Regions from separate parts of the Lysinibacillus sp. NPDC096382 genome, predicted to be linked through region 1. Evidence: riboswitches for the same ligand, from Rfam matches in the RefSeq annotation. Region 1 holds a riboswitch; each other region holds the start of a gene.

Region 1 (6,854 bases):
GTGGTACCTGCCTGCATCGATCATCGGTGCTGCAATTGCATGGTATCTGTTGAAAAGAGTTGGGGTGAGTTTCGCACTCATTGTTACTATGATTCTCTATGTAGTGGGTATGCTTGGCGATAGCTATTACGGCTTTGCAGAAAAAATACCGTTTCTTAAAAAGATGTTCGAGCTGATGTTTGAGGTAGCTGATTACACACGAAATGGACTTTTCTTTGCCCCACTATTTTTTGTCCTTGGTGGCATAATAGCGGATAAAGCAATAAAAGTGAGCCTCAAAAAAAGTGTTATTGGATTTGTCATATCTTTAGCACTTTTGTTTGGCGAGGGGATGGCACTTCATCAGTGGGGAGTACAACGACACGACAGTATGTATATGATGCTTCTGCCATGTATGTTCTTTTTATTTAATGCCCTTACCTACTGGAAGGGAAAAAGAATTAAGGCACTCAGCTCGTTAACTTTAATTGTTTATATTATTCATCCAATGATCATTGTCTTAGTACGAATGCTTGCCACAATCCTGCGTATGCAGCCGCTTTTAGTAGAGAATAGTCTTATTCACTATGTTGTTGTATCTGTCCTTTCTATCGTTGCATCTATTGTTATTTTGCGGCTTTATAGTCGCCTGAAATTGCGTTACAGGAAAAAGGTACAAAATAGTATGAACAGATCGTGGATTGAGGTTGATTTGAACAATCTTGAGCATAATGTACGTATCTTACAGGGATCAATGCCAAAAGATTGCGAACTGATGGCTGTCGTAAAAGCAGACGCATATGGGCATCGTACCTTTGAAGTTTCGACATTCATAAATCAAATAGGTGTAAAAGCCTTTGCGGTAGCAACCATAGATGAAGGTATTAAATTGCGTAAATATGGAGTTAAAGGTGAAATACTGATTTTGGGCTATACCTGTCCAACCAGAGCGAAAGAACTTCATAAATACAGCCTTATACAAAGCCTTATTGATTATAATTATGCCGTTGCTTTAAGTCATCAAGGATACAATCTTAAATCACATATTAAGATTGATACTGGTATGAAACGCCTTGGGTTTGATGTTGATGATATAGCTGAGATAATCGAGATATTTAAAACAAAGCAATTAGGTGTTTGTGGAATTTATACGCATTTATGTGTTTCAGATAGTCTTTTACCTAAGGATGTAGAATTTACACAGATTCAAATAAGCCGTTTTTATAGTTTAATAGGTATGTTGTTGGAAAACGGGGTTAACCCGAATAAAGTGCATATACAGAGCAGCTATGGATTACTGAATTATCCAGAACTCCAATGTGATTATGTAAGAGCTGGTATAGCTTTATATGGAGTTCTTAGTTCGCCAACTGACCAAACCAAATTAAAATTAGACTTAAAGCCAGTTTTATCACTGAAATCCAAGGTTATTCTTATCCGAGCGATAAAGGAAGGCGAGACGGTTGGTTATGGAAGAGCATTTACTGCAAGCAGAAATAGTTTAATTGCAATATTACCCATTGGTTATGCTGATGGAGTACCAAGAAATTTATCTTGTGGGAAAGGTAATGTATTAATAGATGGATATCAAGCACCAATAGTTGGGAGAATTTGTATGGATCACCTAGCAATTGATGTAACGGATATACCTCATGTGGCAGTTGACGATATTGCTACGATAATTGGTAGAGATGGTGAAATGGAACTAACTGCACCAGAGGTCGCCAACAATTCTGGCAGCCTATCGAATGAACTGCTGAGCAGATTGGGAACAAGATTGATGAGTAAGACAAAGTGATTTTGATAGCCTTATCTGTTATTATAATGTTTTTTAGTTAAATATAAATTTGGTAATTATGGTACACGCTAAATTAGTATAAAAATAACTCTAGGATACTTATTTATTTTATTAAAAGTCAATAATTAAAGTAATGAACTTAATATTTCTGGATCTATATACAATGTGCAACATTATAATATGCTATTTTTTTAAGCTGAACTAATTTTGATATTAGTTCAGCTTTTATGTGTGTTTTAAGATATAGTTTGAGTATAATTAATAGAAGTATAGTCTCAGGAACTTTTTCTACCTGTTATTCAACTAACGGGGCAGCCTCTTATTATAATCTTATTGTGTTACTAAGGGTATAATTTTTTCTTCCGCAATAGAGTGCATATATTTACTCAATACAGTTATTATGAATCAAATTTGTGGGCCTTTTTGGAGAGACAGCCATGAATATAGCCATGACCGATGTTATGAGAGACTTTGGCGTCAGTGCAACTAGTGCTCAATGGTTAATAACAGGCTATTTATTAGTATTGGGAATTTTAGTACCCATTTCTGCCCTTATTATTCAATGGATTTCAACACGTTGGATTATTATAATCGCAATTTTATTCTCAATTGTTGGTTCAATAATTGGTGCATTAGCGCCAACATTTTCAATTTTATTATTATCACGGGATTTAAGCAGTTGGTACAGGGTTAATTTTACCCCTTATGATTAATGTAATTTTCATGGTTGTACCAATCGCAAAACGTAGTGCAACAATGGGGATGGTCATTACACTTGCTCCAGCAACTGGGCCAACAATCGCTGGTATTATCGTCGATATATCTAGCTGGCATTATATTTTCTGGATAAGCATTGCCCTATATATCATTATTTTCTTCACTTTTATGCCAAAAGTGTACAATGTCTCAACGCTAACAAAACCGAAAATCGATTATTTATCTATCGTTCTTTCAACAATTGCATTTGGTAGTATTATTTATGGACTAAGTACTATTTCAGAAAGATTCTACATTGGCAACAATCATAATAGTATTGGGCATTGTAGCTCTTTTATTTTTCATATGGCGTCAATTTACAAGTAAGCATCCGATGATTGATTTACATGTTTTCAAATATCGTAATTTCGCTATTGGTTCAGTTTTAATATTTATTGTATTCGCATTACTGTTAGCCATTGCGATTCTTATGCCACTGTATTTAAAAGGATCATTATTACTTTCAGCAACGAATGCTGGGTTTGCGATGTTATTAGGAAACATATTAAATGCCGTCTTTGCTCCAATTGTCGGAAAAACGTTTGATCGTGTTGGTCCAAAGTTTTACTTACGTTTTGGTTTCTTATGCTTAGTTATTTCAACGAGTATATTATCCTTTGTCATTAGTGCCACAACACCACTTTGGTTAATCATAGTTTCATGTATGATTTTCTACGTAGGTGTCTCAACAACTATTATACCGGCGCAAACAAACTCACTTAATGATTTACCAAAACAGTTGTATTCTCATGGTTCCGCTGTCATAAACACACTTCAGCAAATTGCAGGTGCAGCAGGTACCGCATTAGCCATTACACTTATGACAACAGGACAACACCGCTTTACAGTAGAGCATTCAAAAGCAAGCCCTGAAACACTAGTTGCAGTAGGTACACAATTTACATTCGGCACTATTGTGATTGTGGCAGTAATCGGTCTGTTATTGGCGTTATTTGTAAAACGACCAACGAATCATTTGCACTAGTTTTCAATTGAAAGAATAACTTAATATAAAAAAATGGATAAACTAATAGCATTCATAACAATTCCTATTTTCTTTAAATGTTGTATCGCAAGCTAGTCATAGGAACAATAAACGAAGTTGCTGAACACAAATATAAAACCGGCATATGTCAATAGAAAAAACGAAACGCCAGGCTCATTGGTAAATCATTGATCCTGGCGTTTTTAGTAACCAAACAGGAAAAGAACTCACAATATCACTAAAACAAATTGATACTTCCTCAATAGTTTGTTTAGCCCTTCAGATAACCCCTGATTCATTATATCAAGAGAATTTGCATTTCATCATTCAGCACAAGAATCGTTGCTCCAACACTTATAATCGGACTACTTCCTATAAATTTTCGTAATTCCTAAATGTACCCAAATTTCTCACGATTAATAAAGCTCAAATTTAAAAGAGATCGCCTTTCTTTTAAAGTAACCTCTCTAATGCCGGTTCGGCGGGATCCTTTTAAAAATCTTTTTTATACGAAATATTGCTAAAAAATGTAGAATAGTTCACCAAAAAAGAAAAATAGTTAATGATAGTCTGTCTCTTCCGAGTTTTACTTATATTGCTTGTTTTAAAAACTCTATGTTAAGGTAAAATGACAAATTGAATATGCTAAATTTTGGTGGTTCAAATGGAGTTGATTCCATTTGATTAAAAGGGAAGTTGGTGAGAGTCCAACACTGTCCCGCAACTGTATTTAGGAGTTCAATAACAAGGCCACTGTTTTGTTTGTCAAAATGGGAAGGTGTTATTGTAGCGTTGATCATAAGTCAGGAGACCTGCCACTAAATAAGCATCAATTGACCTACGAGGATAGGGAGGTGTTAGCTACTACATGATCTTTGTGAATTCATGTAAATTCACTGTTTATTTGCTCTATCATGCTTTTGTAGATTAACAACTTCTCAAAGGGGTAGAAGTTGTTTTTTTGTTGTTCTTTCGTGTTTTAATGGTAACGCTTACAAGAATAATTAAACAAAGGGGTTGTAATGAATGGAGTTAAATTATTCACCAGGTCTCGATGGAATCATTGCCGCTGAAACAAAGCTATCTTTTTTAGACACTGTAGGAAGTCAGATTGTGATTCGAGGCTATGATTTGATTGAGTTATCACAAAGATATTCGTATTTAGACATTGTCTACTTAATGTTGCATGGAGAAATACCAACTACCGAGCAACGAGCTAATTTACAGGTTAAATTGAAATCTAATTACCAGGTTCCACAAGAAATTTTTCAAATTTTCAAGTTATTACCTGATGGGACGCATGCTATGGATGGGCTTAGAACAGGCATTTCGGTGTTAGCAGGCTATGATCAGCAAATCAATGATCGTTCTACTGAAATGAATTTGTCGCGAGCATATAGACTTTTAGGTGGTATGCCAAATATTGTAGCGAATAGCTATCGTGTATTAAATGGTCAAGATGTCGTGGAGCCTGATAACCAGCTTTCCTATAGTGCCAATTTTTATTACATGATAACTGGCAGAAAACCAACTGCTTTAGAAGAAGAAATTTTTGATCAATCACTCGTTTTATATAGTGAACATGAGATGCCAAATTCGACGTTTACGGCTCGTGTTATTGCCTCAACACAATCTGATTTGTATGGTGCTTTAACTGGCGCGGTCGCATCATTGAAAGGTAATTTACATGGTGGGGCAAACGAGGCAGTGATGTATATGCTTCTTGAAGCCAAAACAGTAGAAGGCTTTGAAACATTGCTGAAATACAAACTGCAAAATAAAGAAAAGATTATGGGCTTTGGCCATCGTGTTTATATGAAAAAAATGGACCCAAGAGCGCAAATTATGAAAAAGGCTTTACACAAATTATGTTTGCAGCAAGGAGATCATCGCTTATATCACATGTGTGAAGCTGGTGAAAAAGTGATGGTACAGGAAAAAGGGTTATACCCAAATTTAGATTATTATGCGGCACCAGTGTACTACATGCTTGGATTGCCAATTGAAATATATACGCCAATCTTTTTTGGCTCACGAACGATCGGCTTATGTGCTCATGTAATTGAACAGCATGACAATAATAGATTATTTAGACCTCGTGTCAATTATATTGGCGAGCGTCATAACCTTGAAGAATTGTCGGTATAATCAAGTTTAACAACTCGCCATAGAGCTGATGGGCATTCTGACCAATGTCCATCAGTATACTAGTATAGCAAATTCATGCAACGGAGGGAAGATATAGATGATAAAAACAAATGAACTATCTAAGACAGATCAATTACTAACTGATATTACCGATTACGTATTAAATACAACGATTACAAGTGAAGAAGCCTACGAAACAGCACATTATGTTTTATTAGATACTATAGGTTGCGGCATTTTGGCTTTACAGTATCCCGAATGTACGAAACTACTCGGACCAGTTGTACCCGGTACGGTTGTTCCAAATGGTACGCGTGTTCCAGGAACTTCCTATGTACTTGATCCAGTGAAAGGTGCTTTCAATATTGGTTGCATGATTCGTTGGTTAGATTACAATGACACATGGCTTGCGGCTGAATGGGGACACCCTTCTGATAATTTAGGTGGCATATTAGCAGTTGCGGATTACTTGAGTCGTGTACGTATTGCTGAAGGCAAAGAGCCTCTTAAAATAAAAGACGTTTTAGAAATGATGATTAAAGCCCATGAAATTCAAGGGGTATTAGCATTAGAAAATAGTCTGAATCGCGTTGGTTTAGATCACGTATTATATGTCAAAATTGCGACAACAGCGGTTGTGACAAAGGCATTAGGTGGAACTCGTCAAGAAATTATCAATGCATTATCAAATGCTTGGATTGATAATTCAAGTTTACGAACATACCGCCATGCCCCAAATACAGGATCAAGAAAATCATGGGCAGCAGGAGATGCGACAAGTAGAGCCGTACAATTAGCCATGATGGCTGTGCAAGGTGAAATGGGTTATGCAACGGCCTTATCTGCACCTGGCTGGGGATTCCAAGACGTACTCTTTAATAAACAAGAATTAAAGCTTGCAAGACCGCTTACCTCTTATGTTATGGAGAATGTTCTTTTCAAAGTTTCTTTCCCGGCTGAATTTCATGCGCAAACAGCTGCAGAATGTGCAGTTCATTTACATCATGAAGTGACAAATCGTTTAGATGATATTGAAAAAGTTGTCATTACGACACATGAATCAGCTATTCGCATTATTGATAAAGAGGGCCCATTGAATAATCCAGCTGACCGTGATCACTGTATTCAATACATCACAGCAATTGGACTGATCTATGGTGATATTATCGCAGACCATTACGAAGATGA
Region 2 (6,854 bases), on a different contig from region 1:
TCAAATGGAGCCTATTGCGGCAGCATCTATTGGACAAGTACATAAGGCACGATTGAAAAATTTTGATGAAGTCGTGGTGAAGCTGCTACGTCCAGAAGTGAAGGGAATCATGCGAGACGATCTCGATATTTTAGAGGAATTTGCCAATTGGCTTTCAAACAAATCTACATGGGCTGAGTCGCTTGGGTTTCGAGAGCTAGCTAAAGGATTTGGCGATGGGTTACGTGAGGAAATTCATTTAGATATTGAAGCTCGTAATACATTGCAGGTGACGAATGCTCTTACAAAAAGCGATTATAAGGTGAAAATTCCTAAAATCTATACAGAATATTGTAATGAAAATATTATCGTCATGGAATATGTACGGGGAAAAAGCGTTGCAAATGCTGCGGCTGAATTTAATCGATTAGAAAATGATCGTAGACAGTTTGCGCGGACTGTTTTATGTTCTTTCATTGAACAGATGCTTGTTTCGGGTATATTTCATGCGGATCCACATCCGGGAAATATTCAGATTGATGAGACGGATGGCACACCGATCCTTCTTGATTTTGGGGCTGTTGGTCGTTTGGGAGCTACACAACAAGAAGGCTTAAAGCTAATTTTAATGGGGATTCATCTAAGTGATTCAAATACTTTATTTGACGGCATAACGTTATTGGTTGAAAATGCAGATCATGCAGAGCGTGCAAAAATAGAGCAAGCAATTGATCAAATTCTCTTGAAAATTTCTTACGTTGATCGAATTCCGACAGAAGAATTAATACATGCGTTATTTACGGTTGTTCGTGATTTCGGTCTTACTTTCTATCCAGCAGTAGGTTTAGCGCTGCGTTCATTAGTAACATTGGAAGGGACATTACGGGTAATTGACCCGAATTTTGATATTTTCACGGAAGCGAAAGATTTTTCATCTGCATATATGCGAGCATCCTTCCTTAAGCCATTTAAAGAACCGATGGCAACGAAGGAACGTTTACAAGAAGAATTAGCAATGCTTATTCCGGCATTGCACAAAATGCCAAGACGAGTTAATCAGCTCATTCAACGGGTGGAGAGCGGAAAAATTACGTTACATCACGATGTTTTTTCGGATGAGGATAATGCTCGTTTTATTACAAATTTGTTTTCCCGTTTAGTCTTACTTCTCGTAGGTATTACCTTTGGGATTATTTCTGTAGCACTTTTAGCAATCTCGCAATTTATTCGTGAAGCGTACGCTGTTTACTTAAATACAGCTGCATACTTGGGATTGTTTTTATGTGCCATTCTTTTGGTACGCCTTTCTATCCAAGCGCTACGTTCTATGAGGCAATAGGAAGCACCAGCTTGGAGTGGAAATCAATCTTTGTTTATTGAAACACATTATTTATATCTATTCTTTTGCGACAAGATGAGGTAGGGGAAATGCTCCCTTACCTTTTTTATTTTAACTTCTTTCAGCAGATTCCGGATGCAATTATGTCGAGCCATAATGGATAAATGTTCTCGTGAAATATTACAAAAACATTACAAAACAGAAATTGGGTCTAATGGTAAAGTAGTTAAAAACGTTGTTATGTAGAATAAAACGTAGTTTTGTAGAATTTAATAGAATTTACATGAATATTACAAGAATGTTGCGAGTTTTACTAAACGATTAAAAAGCCGTGAAATAGTATAAAAGTTATGCTAATAATGCTAAACTTTAAAAGGCTAATAAAATATAAGAGAAATAAAACAATCGTTCCAGTGATTACATTAAAATACTAAGAGCGAAATTGACTAGTGAAGGGAAAGAATAACGTGGGTAAGCGCAATAAATGGCGTAAGTCGATGGTGCTAGCATTAGCACTAGCTGGCGGCTTATTATTTAATACAGTTCAACCAACCGTAGTGCACGCGGAAGAAACATCTCAACAAATGATTGATAAGAAAGCTAAAATAGATACAGAGGTTAAAAAGCTACAAGAAGAATTAACTAAACTACAAAAAGAGATCGATGAAAAAGTAAAAGTATTTAACAAAGTACAAGCAGATATTAAAGAAGTGGATGCAGATATTGTAGATACTAAAAAACGTATTGAGCAACGTTCAGCGATTTTAAATGATCGTATGGCTGCATACCAAGCTCAAGATAATACTGTGGGCGTTTATTTAAATGCTGTTCTTGAAGCAAAAAGCTTTGCAGATTTAATGGACCGTGTCGTAGCGGTAAAAACATTAATGGATGCTGACCAAGATTTAGTAGATCAACAAGAAGCGGATAAGGCTAACTTAGAGAAACAAAAAGCAACATTAGATGAAAAACAAAAAGAGCTTCAAAAGCAATTCCAAGAGCTTCAACAAAAGGAAAGCGAAATGGAAGTGAAAAAAGCTGAAAATGAAGCGAAATCTCTTGCGTTAAAGGCACAAATTGCAACGAAACAAGAAGAAGAACGTTTAGAAGCAGAACGTAAAGCAGCAGAGGAAGAAGCAGCTCGTTTACGTGCACTTCAAGCAGCTACTCCAGTAGTACAAGCAACAAATAACAACGTTAACGATAATACTAGTAACAGTAATACTAGCAATGCTAACAATAGTGGTAAAGCGAACAATGAAAAATCACCACAAAAAGTCGTTGTTGGTTCTGGTTCAGGTACTGCATCTTCAGGTGATGCAATTTCAACTGCAAAGCAATTCTTAGGCCGTAGCTATGTTTGGGGCGGCAGCAACCCATCAACAGGATTTGACTGTTCAGGTCTTGTACAATGGTCTTACAAACAAGCAGGCGTATCTTTACCACGTACAGCATCACAACAATATTTAGCAACACAACGTATTTCAGCAAGTGAAGCACGTGTAGGTGACCTAGTATTCTTCAGCTATGGTTCAGGCATAGCGCATGTAGGTATTTACTTAGGAAATAACACGATGATTGATGCTCAAAATAAAGGTGTTGTCATTGAATCACTTGATTGGTGGAATCAATATTTAGTAGGCTTCGGTCGTATTCAATAAGCCCTACTATTATATAGACGATTTAAATAGCGAAAAGGTCATCCTTGTAAAAAAAATTACAAAGATGACCTTTTTTTTATTTGACGGTATTTAAGGCCCTCCGAGTAAAAATCATACAGCCAGATATAGATCCATTAATTTAGGCTCGACTACTCGATGAATAATGAGTAAAATAGCATCTAAGATGAATAAATTTACATAAATAGATATATTTACTACAATATTACCTGTTACTAAAATGAAAATAGAGCCGATGTAAGGTATAGCATCAATTATCCATATAATGATTGTCATCGTTATAGCGTATTTCGCTGGATTCATAGAAGGCTAATTCCAATTATAAAGCTAACATGTAAAATGTGTCTTTATAGCCGAAAGAATTGTTTTCTTGCATATTGATACTCATTTCTGATAATTTTGAAATATAGTTAAACTGTTTGTGACTTTAGTTTCGTAGTAATAAAGTAACGAATGATAGAAATTATTACAATACTTACAAGTTTGTCATTTTTGCGTTCATAAAGGTAGGGATGAATCATGGAAAAAGAGATTTTGCAACTTTTTAGTAATTTAACAGAGCGTGACCTTGATATTCAATACAAATCATACGAAGAATTAATGAAAATTATGCAGGAACCAGTTGATTGGACATATTCAGTTTGGGAACAACTTGTTCAAGCTCTTACATATAGAAATGGACATGTACGTGCAAGTGCTGCACAATTTTTATGCGCATTGGCAGCAAAAAGTGATCCTGAAGAAAGAGTATTAGAGGACTTCTTAAAGATTTGGGCAGTAACGTATGATGAAAAAATAGAAACTGCTAGGCATACTTTGCAGGCGATTTGGAAAATAGGTTTAGCAGGGCAGGTACAAAGAGATTTAGTCGTGTCATATTTGGCGAAAAGATTTCAAATATGCTTAGACGAAAAGCACCCGACATCGATACGCTATGATATTATTGTATCTTTTAAAAAGCTATTCGATGAAACGAAAGACCCGAAACTACTAGAGATTGCACAGCGATTGATTGAAGAAGAAGAAGATGGTAAATGCAAAAAGAAATATAAGAATGCCATCCGTTAAAAGATGTAAAATAGCTGTTTTTACGCAAATGCTTTCGTTGAGAGATAGCTTTTATAATATCGATCTATGAAATATAATACTGCACGAGCAAATGAAAACACCCACGTGCATATGGTGATACCTGCATGATCTTTCCCATCGTTTTTGTTTATTCTAATTCCACATCTATTTTTTCCTATTAATCTATGATAAACTGCTTTACAAGTGAATAATTCTTGCAGAATAAGGGTGCTGAACTATAGCATAATCGGGAATTCGGTGAAAAACCGAAGCTGTTTCCGCAACTGTAAGTACAGGAATCATAAAGATATACCACTGTCGAATGATCTGATGGGAAGGTTTTTTATGACGCACAACATGATTGAATGTAGTGAACTGTACAAGCCAGGAGACCGACCTTTGTTTGAACGTATGATAACTCTTCGGAAGCTAGGAGAATATGCGGCAAATACATAGGCTATGCTGTGTCTATATGACACTATTTATGTTATTTTCGTTGTTTCCTTAGGAATGGGAACAACGTTTTTTTATGTACACTTATCTTTCACCGGAAGAAATCCTAAGAAGGTGTGAATAAAGTAGAATTTTTCACGATGGAAAGCGGGGACTTAGATTTGAAAAAAGATGCACGTTATTCTTGTTATCCATTTATGCGTGAAAAGGCATCAACGGTAGATTTTGAAATTCGAACGGATAGCCTTACAACACATATTGGCGTCGCTTTAGCGGTGGTACAAAAGGAAACAGTGGAGGTAATATCAGATGATTTACTAGCTATTTTACCAATGGCTTACCATGTAAATGGGTCAGTTCGAGGTAAATTGGCGGTAACCGAAGATGATTTGACTTGGCTAAGTGATCGCTATGATTTCTATGTTAGTCATGTTCAGGATGAAATACAAAACTTTGTATTACCTCAAGGGACAGGGGCTGCTACTGCATTACATGTATGCCGTAGTGAGGCGAAAAAATCATACCGTGTTTTGCACAAAGTATCTGAAGAACGGGAAGTACCTGCTATTCTCTTTGATTATTTAGGATTGCTAGCCAATGTGTTTTTTGTAATGGCTGTTTATATGAATCAGCATGCTGGTATTGCTGAAATACCGTTTATTAGTAAGTCATACCCGATGAAAAAGAAAAAAGGAGAATCAATGAAATGAAGAAAATGTTTAAGCTACAATGGCTTTCTGTGTTGATGCTGGCCCTCGTATTAGTGGGCTGTGGCACGAAAGAGGATGCAAATAAAGAGATTGTTTCTAAAGAAGATCAACAAGTTGAGAAAACTACTAGCTATAAAGTTAAGGATGACCGTGGTGTAGAAGTAGAGTTTAATGCAGTACCTAAAACTATTGTTTCATTACAACCGAGTAATACAGAGATTTTATTTGCGCTAGGCGTTGGCGATAAAATCGTAGGTGCAACTGAGTATGATACGTATCCAGAAGAAGCGCAAAAAATTGAGCGTGTTTCTACTTCTACAACATTCAATAGCGAGCGTATTTTAGCTCTAAAGCCAGATGTCGTTATTGCCTATACAACTGGAGGCAAAGATGAAGAAAATTTAAATGCATTAAAAGGCCTTGAGGATGCGGGTATTAAAGTGTTTGCCATTCAATCAGCTAAATCATTTGATGATGTTTACGGGGATATCGAACAAGTCGCAACGGTTATGGGCATCAAAGATAAAGGCGACAAGTTAAATGAAGATATTAAAGGTAAAATTGCAGATGTCCAAGCGAAAGTTAAAGATGTGAAAGAACTAAAAAATATCTATTTAGAAATTAGTCCAAAGCCAGACATCTATACAGCTGGTTCTGGTACATTCCAACAAGAAATTTTAAATGCTGCAAATGTTAACAACGTTTTTGCTGACCTTAAAAGCTGGGGAAAGGTATCTGAGGAAGATATTATTGCGAAAAATCCAGCTGTCATTTTAACAACAGTAAACTATGTGAAAGACCCAGCGGCAGAAATTCTTTCTCGTGATGGATGGAATTCAATCACTGCTATTCAAAATAAAGCGGTTTATTCTATAGATACTGATATTTCAAACCGTCCGGGTCCGCGTATTGGCGAAGCAGTTGAGTTAATCGCAAAAGCAGTATACCCTGAGTTATTTAAATAGTTTATATTGAAAAAGTGTATTTTGAAGCTGTCCTTTATGGGCAGCTTTTTTGATGATCGGATAAGGTGGATAACTGCTCCGCTATGATGAAAAAGTGAACAGGTGAAGTGGATAACTGCTCCGCTATGATGAAAAAGTGAACAGGTGAAGTGGATAACTGCTCAGCAATGAAGAAAAAGTGAACAGGTGAAGTGGATAACTGCTCCACTATGATGAAAAAGTGAACAGGTGAGGTGGATAACTGCTCCATTATGATGAAAAAGTGAACAGGTGAGGTGGATAACTGCTCCGCTATGATGAAAAGTGATTAGGTAATACGGCCATATTCTCCTATTCAATAAAGCATCGCTTAAATCCCCTCATCGCTTTTGAAGTAGTGTATGACATTTCCTAGTCTGAAAATTGGTATTATATCGGATTGTTTTATAATATAGAAGTAAGAATGCTTGCTAACAGAGAGAGGTGCAGTGAGTGAAACAGTTTGATATGAAGATTGTTCCGTTTGAAGCAGTTTATAATTTTCGTGATATGGGTGGTTATAAGTCGAGAGATGGACGTGCCGTTAAGAATGGTTTGATTTATCGTTCAGCAGCACTTGGTAAAATGACGAATGCAGATAAGGAGCTATTTAAAACGCTTGGTGTGAAAACAATTTTTGATT
Region 3 (6,854 bases), on a different contig from region 1:
TTCTACCTTTGCATGAAAAGGGCGTACCTTTTCTTCTATTTTAGCAGCTAATGCTAGTGTTTCTTCTGATAAATTGGTTGTAAAAGTCATACTGTTCTTCTCCATTTCACATTTGTTCAAATCTTATCTTAACAATTTGTGAGCTTGCCTGCAAAGCTTGCTAATTGCATTAGGCACTAAGATCAATTATGACTCGGCATAATTGCGTGACATCCAACGAAGGCTTTCATTTCTTTTTAGCTATCCTTTTGCGACAGGCACAGGGTGTTTGGATACCTTGAAGTAACTTAAATCCGCATTCATCTCATCCACCTATAGTGCTGGGATATTTCTGTTGAAAAGAAGTAGTTACGAACTTAAAGTTTTAATTCTGCTATAATAAAATATTTAGTATCTGATAATTCCAAATCATAAGTCGATGCTTTTTTTTTGCGAAAACTTGTAGATACAGTAACTAATCTACAACAACATAAAATGATTTATTCACATAAGGGGTGAAAGGGTTGGCTTGGGAGGTTTTTAGTATCATTGGCACAATTGCCTTCGCAATTTCCGGGGCAATAATTGCAATGGAGGAAGAATACGATTTATTCGGTGTATATATACTCGGTATCGTAACTGCTTTTGGTGGTGGAGCTATACGAAACTTACTTATAGGTTTACCTGTAACAACACTGTGGGGGCAGGATAGAATGTTCCAAATTGCCATTGCAGCTATTACGCTCTTTTTTTTATTTCCACATCGACTCATTCAACATTGGCATCGTTGGGGCAATGTCACTGATGCTATTGGATTATCGGCATTTGCGATTCAAGGTGCCCTTTATGCTGTGAAGCTCGACATGCCTATTAGTGCCGTTATTGTTGCTGCTGTCTTAACAGGGTCAGGCGGTGGAATTATTCGTGATTTATTAGCTAGACGACAACCATTAGTCCTCCGCGATGAAATCTATGGTGTTTGGGCAGCATTAGCCGGGCTTATCATAGGACTTCAACTATTTTCAGGGGATATCTTTTTATATGTATTATTTGGTGTGATCACAGTACTAAGAATACTTTCATATATAAAGAAATGGCGTTTACCGTTACGGAAGTTGAATCGAGCATAGATATACTGTTGCATATTTAAAGCCCAAATCTGATATTTGGGCTTTAATTTTTAAATTCATTCTTTCTTAGCGGTTCTATTCAACGACTTTGGCTGTTCTATCCACGATTTTGACGGTTCTATCCACGATTTTGACGGTTCTATCCACGATTTTGACGGTTCTATCCACGACTTCGGCTGTTCTATCCACGATTTTGACGGTTCTATCCATGACTTCGTTTATCACACACCGTGATCCGCGTAATAAAGTTACTTTTTCAACAGCAACATTGCTTCTTCTAAAGTAGCCATATTTTTCATCATAGAGCACGCTGCGTCCAAAATAGGAAAGGCTAAAGCTGTACCAGAGCCCTCCCCCAATCGCATATTCATCTGCAACATCGGTTCAACTCCGAGCATTTCAGCGGCAATTTTTGCACCTGGTTCTTCAGAGGCATGCGAAGGAATGATATAGTCTTTTACGTTAGGTTCAAGTTCGTAAGCGATAAGGGCAGCGATGGTAGAAATAAAACCATCAATAACAACAGGTTTACGATGTGCAGCGGCAGCAAGTATCACCCCAGCCATAGCGCCTATTTCTAATCCACCGACTTTTCCAAGAATATCTATAGCATCATCACGATTTGGTTTATTTAATGCAATAGCATCATAAATGACTTGTACTTTATGCGCTATCCCGCCTGGTCCAACACCTGCACCGAAGCCTGTCACTTCATTCGGATGACATTCACGAAGAACCGATAATATGGCAGCACTCGGTGTTGTATTACCAATACCCATTTCACCTGTCCCGAGTACATTTATCCCATTTTTTATTTCTTCTGTAGCTACTTCAATTCCTACTTCAATAGATTGAATGGCTTCTTCCCTTGACATAGCAGGGCCCTTTGCCATATTGTCCGTGCCATATTTAATTTTTTTTACGATAACACCAGCATCATGTGGAATATCTTCTTTTACACCAACGTCAACTGTGACAATTTTAGCATCTGTGATTTTTGCGATGGCACAGACACCAGTTCCTCCTCTAGGAAAATTTAATGTTTGAAAGACTGTTACATTTTGTGGATTAGATGTCACCCCTTCATCACAAACACCATGATCTGCGGCACAGACAATAATTGCTTTATTATCAATCGCAGGAAATAGTTCGCCTGTAATTCCGGATAGTTGCACAGCAAGGGCCTCCAGTTTCCCCAAGCTTCTAGGCGGCTTGCAAAGTGCATCTATGCGTTCTCTTGCCTTCTCCATCATTATGTAGTCAGCACTTTGAATGTTTTGAATCGTCTGTTGTAATAATTGCATGAAAATTTCCCCTTTCTTTTTTGCCCTTGTAACTTGAAGAATGATTTATAGAAAAAATAAAAAGCCTGTAGTTTATTCCATAACAAATAAACTACAGACTTTTCCATCGTCTATATAACCGAAGCAGATAGGCAGGTCTCCTGGCTCAATTTCAACATTTCATAGAACCTTCCCAGAACGATGCTAGTGGCATTCTCTATGAAACTCTCTTTTACAGTGGTGGGACCGCTAAAGCTTTTCACTTTATTCCCTATTCTCCCGCAATGGGCACCTAATGCTCTTATGCAATTACTTTAAATCTACGTCAAAGTAGTTTTTGTGTCAATACATTAGTGAAATTGTATATTTCTTGCCAACTTTTCTGAGTCCGACTTTCCAAGTGACTCAACAATCAACCGGGACAAGAAAGCGAATATTATATCTCATACCTTTAAATAATAAATCGACACGTATATACGCGGTTTCACTTGGTAATGTAAACGTATCTGATAACCGCGTCCAATCAACTGTCCCTGTAATTGGAGCCGATAAGAATTTTTGAAAATATAAGAAAAATCAATTTGTACTTTTAAGAAGATAGCTTAAAGGCTACTCTTTACTGAAGGCATCTGAGCTTTTTCGTCACCCTTAGCCTAAATGATTGCAAAAAAAAATAAAATGAAGGTTGTTTTATTCCCCCTCTTAATCACTTTATTTATATGAGTGTGAGAAATCGTTGATAACAAGGTTCGTGGATAACCTTAATCAACGACATCCACTAGTCTCACATCTCAAATAACTTTTAGGAGGAAATAATAATGGCTTCATGTTCTCAATCTGATTTAACTGCTGCGACAATCCCAAATGTGGTACCATCTTTAAAATTATACGGTAAAGCAAGTAATAATCAACGTTTCTTCTTGTCTGATAATCCAGAAACTATTAGTAGCTCTGTTCCATTTACTAATGGTTTTGCAACGCTTTGGGCTGATACTGCATCTGGATTACAGAGTGTAACTTATCGAATGTTTGTTTGGCATCTAAATAACACAGGTGCGACTATCAAGTTTGGTGTTACCATTGGTAATGGTTCAAGTGGCAGTACTTATCAAGTCTCTGGTGTTAAAGACTGTGTCGAGACTATTACCAACTTTGTAGCTCATGGGAAATGTGCCGCAAAAGCTTTACTCGGAAATACATTAACGCCTAGTTCTCCGGTTGATAGTTCCATTGCAGCGGGGAAAGTTGGATTAGTTAAAGAATGGAAAGTACCAAATGGTTATTTGGTGGGTGGAATTATTGAGTTTACGTTATCGTCTAGTTCTCCAATGTCTTATAAAGTCAGAACAGTAGCTGCTAAAAGTACTACTGCCGATCTTCGTAGTAATCAAAATGCAGTTGTGTCACCAGTTGGAACTCATCCGCGTGGTTCTTGGAACTTTTCCAATATCGACGGCTATGGTACTTCAGATGGTGCTGCTGCTCTATATACTGTTGGAGACGGCAATAAAAGTTTCTCTATAAATAATGGCATTAATGACAACTTAATGACTAAAGACACTAGCTATATGCCTAGCGAAGCTGTAGCAACTAATAAGGGGCATTATGGTGTTATTTATAAGGCGAATATCACTTTCAAAAACCCAACTCAAGCCGATAAGGCATTAAAGGTCTATTTGACAGGTCGTGGAGGTTCATATGGCGGCGCTGTACGTTGGAACAATGGTCCAACTTACGGTGTTCCTACACTGGCTTCCAATACCCAAGGTGTTCGGATTGCTACATTTACTATACCTAAAGGAACTAGTGTTACACATTCAGTCTATACTTCTACAGCTGGCTCGCTTAACACCCCAGCGGCGATACTGATTACAGAGTAATTTAAAGAATTTCTCGTTAAATAAAGGAACCCTGTACTTATCGCAAATTCTCCGATGAGCTACAGGGTTCTCTACATATCATAATATAATATTCATTCGAAACATCTTGGAACGTAAAACCAGGGAAAACGGTATAACTGCTTAATTGGGTATTACTAATTATTTGAGCTTTATCTATTCAAAAAAGAATAAAGAGCTGCGTATGCCACTCAATGATCTTTAATTAACGCACCCCCTTAGGTTTGTATATGTTATTAATCATATTTTACTAAAAGTTAAACAAGCCTACGATATTCCCCACCACAATAAACGAAATACTTCCCAACCCTAAAAAACATACATTAAAACACTTTCTTTTGAAAAAGTTCGAACTTTCATGAATTCTTTACCGGCATCATAAAAAGAATAAACAACGACTGGTAATATTAATGCCATCGCTAACCAATGTTTCCACTCCCCATCATTCCAGGAAAGCTTCCATAATGCATCATAAATTGGTAACATAATTGCAAATAAAAAACCCTGTATATATTTCTTGATGTATCTCTCCACACCTATCCTCACTCGTCACCTCATAATTTTAAAACACTTAAAAGTTATCGTATTTATTCAGGTGTTTTCCTATCTAAATTTTTTAAGTGTAAATCAAGTCTTAAAAGTGCTATTCAACAATTTTCCTTTTTTATAGTCGCAACTAGGAAAAGGTCGGATAATTTTTTTACAACAGTTAGTTTATTTTCAATTATCGTTTCAGTCTCTTCACCGTATTCATGATCTAATAAATAGACAGGAGGATTATTTCCTTCATGTATATTTATTGCGTATGGATTTCCAATACCTATTTCTAACCCGATACAAATATAACCGTTTTTATGTACTGCGCATCCTGGAACATATAATAAACATTCTTTACTAATACTCTCTGGATTCAAGAATTCTATTCGCAATTCAGCTTCTTCATCTAGAGGAACTACCAATTTACTATCACACACTTCTACCGTAGTCATTAGTTCTATCAACCACTCTGGAAGTTTAATATCTAGTTTTTCATTTAGGTCATTTATTTCTCTAACTGTGGCTATCCTAGTGGATGTTCCAGACCTTTGAATCATTTCTTTAGCATTTGTAATTACTTCATTCACCAACGTGACTCCTCCATACAATTGGGAATATTCACCTCTTGAACTAACGCTATTTCTATGTACCTTATACATTCACATACAGCCAGCTATTGCATCTCGTTAGTAAAAAATTTCTTTCCATTATCCTCTAATGAAAAAAATTTTTGATTTAAAATATCCATTTAAAAAATGTATAAACTCCAACCAATGCAAAAATAAATATTAAAATTATGATTGAAAGACAACCAAAAATAATCCAGTTATGTTCACCCTCTATTGAAGCATCTGGTTCCTCTACTAATTTTTCTTTTACTTTATTGATAGATAAAAGTGCTGGGTCTAAATCCAGTCCTTTTAAAAGTTCAATATCACCTTTATACTTTAAAGCTCTTGCTATATTATTAATGTCATTTCCCATAGAGCTTTCAAATTCAATACACGCATGTACCATTTTTGGAGTCTTATTCTTTTCTAAATACCAGTATCGACCAGCCATTGCAGGATATTTTAACTCAAAATAAATGTCTCCCAACTTTTTACGGAGTTCTAATTCATTAGGAAAGGTTGCTATTAACCCGTGTAATCTATCCCTTGCTTTCCCTAAATCATCATTTAATATCCTCTTCTATTCGTTTTAAAGTCTTTGAAATTTTCTTTTCAATAAAAAACACCCTCTTATGTCCTAATTCTTTACTCTTATTATTTTTCGATAGTATACTGCATGGTTAGTAAAAAACGTCTCCACTTGTTGGCGAAACGTTCCCACTCTAATTTCTTTCCTTAGAATACTTGGCCTATCAAATCTTAACAATGTATGGCCTTATTATATATGTAATTTTTTCCTCATCAACTAAACTGTAAAATTTTTCACAAGATAACCATCGATATTAACATAAATATCCAAATCAGGTGCAATTACTGAGCAAGAAGTAAAAGGGTGATACATATTATATATGACTAATATGTATCACCCTTTATATTTTATGATTTTTACAATTTAAGTCTTGATAATGCGTTCGAAGTTTAATCGACCATTATTTAAATTCTAACTCTCCATCATAAGCAAGCATGCCGCCTTCAAGGTTTGTTACGTCAAAGCCTTGAGCTTCTAGGTATGCACAAGCATTTGCTGAACGACCGCCTGCCTTGCAAACGATAATGTATGGCTTAGTAGCATCTAATTCACCTAAACGCTCTGGGATTGTCCCAAGAGCAATGTGCTGCGCACCGGGAATCATGCCTTGTGCTACTTCATCATCTTCACGAACATCAATAATGTATAGATCTTCGTTCGCATCTAATAGTCCTAATATTTCTGTTGTTTCCATAGTTTTCATCTGTGTAGTCCTCCAATATGTCGATTTCCTCTTACATTATAGCCTGTGGGCAAAAAAACAGCTAGTGTCATGAACACTAACTGTTTTACTCTCATGTTTCTATTCTTCTGTTTCTAAAAAATCT

Evidence for each region. Region 1 has a riboswitch for cobalamin ahead of mmgD (citrate synthase). Riboswitches for the same ligand answer to the same signal wherever they lie in the genome.
Region 2: it holds a riboswitch for cobalamin, as region 1 does, so the genes downstream of both, ACIQZA_RS09630 (hypothetical protein) here and mmgD (citrate synthase) in region 1, are expected to answer to the same signal.
Region 3: it holds a riboswitch for cobalamin, as region 1 does, so the genes downstream of both, cobT (nicotinate-nucleotide--dimethylbenzimidazole phosphoribosyltransferase) here and mmgD (citrate synthase) in region 1, are expected to answer to the same signal.

What each region holds. Positions count from the first base shown of each region.
Region 1 is NZ_JBIWFC010000002.1:221,996-228,849, reverse strand. Features, by position in the region: gene vanT (serine racemase VanT catalytic subunit) at 1-1,777, shown strand, start outside; gene ACIQZA_RS04885 (MFS transporter) at 2,215-2,490, shown strand; gene ACIQZA_RS04880 (efflux MFS transporter permease) at 2,483-2,860, shown strand; gene ACIQZA_RS04875 (MFS transporter) at 2,790-3,518, shown strand; cobalamin riboswitch at 4,158-4,352, shown strand; gene mmgD (citrate synthase) at 4,545-5,666, shown strand; gene prpD (2-methylcitrate dehydratase) at 5,764-6,854, shown strand, end outside.
Region 2 is NZ_JBIWFC010000005.1:74,458-81,311, reverse strand. Features, by position in the region: gene ACIQZA_RS09650 (ABC1 kinase family protein) at 1-1,318, shown strand, start outside; gene ACIQZA_RS09645 (C40 family peptidase) at 1,786-2,979, shown strand; gene ACIQZA_RS09640 (hypothetical protein) at 3,091-3,300, opposite strand; gene ACIQZA_RS09635 (hypothetical protein) at 3,517-4,065, shown strand; cobalamin riboswitch at 4,274-4,480, shown strand; gene ACIQZA_RS09630 (hypothetical protein) at 4,680-5,228, shown strand; gene ACIQZA_RS09625 (ABC transporter substrate-binding protein) at 5,225-6,193, shown strand; gene ACIQZA_RS09620 (tyrosine-protein phosphatase) at 6,665-6,854, shown strand, end outside.
Region 3 is NZ_JBIWFC010000001.1:436,199-443,052, reverse strand. Features, by position in the region: gene ACIQZA_RS02060 (methionine gamma-lyase family protein) at 1-90, opposite strand, end outside; gene ACIQZA_RS02055 (trimeric intracellular cation channel family protein) at 504-1,109, shown strand; gene ACIQZA_RS02050 (hypothetical protein) at 1,185-1,334, opposite strand; gene cobT (nicotinate-nucleotide--dimethylbenzimidazole phosphoribosyltransferase) at 1,358-2,413, opposite strand; cobalamin riboswitch at 2,527-2,704, opposite strand; gene ACIQZA_RS02040 (hypothetical protein) at 3,211-4,272, shown strand; gene ACIQZA_RS02035 (hypothetical protein) at 4,600-4,824, opposite strand; gene ACIQZA_RS02030 (SMI1/KNR4 family protein) at 4,938-5,414, opposite strand; partial or broken gene ACIQZA_RS02025 (DUF6584 family protein) at 5,563-6,055, opposite strand; gene ACIQZA_RS02020 (rhodanese-like domain-containing protein) at 6,428-6,730, opposite strand; gene hfq (RNA chaperone Hfq) at 6,830-6,854, opposite strand, start outside.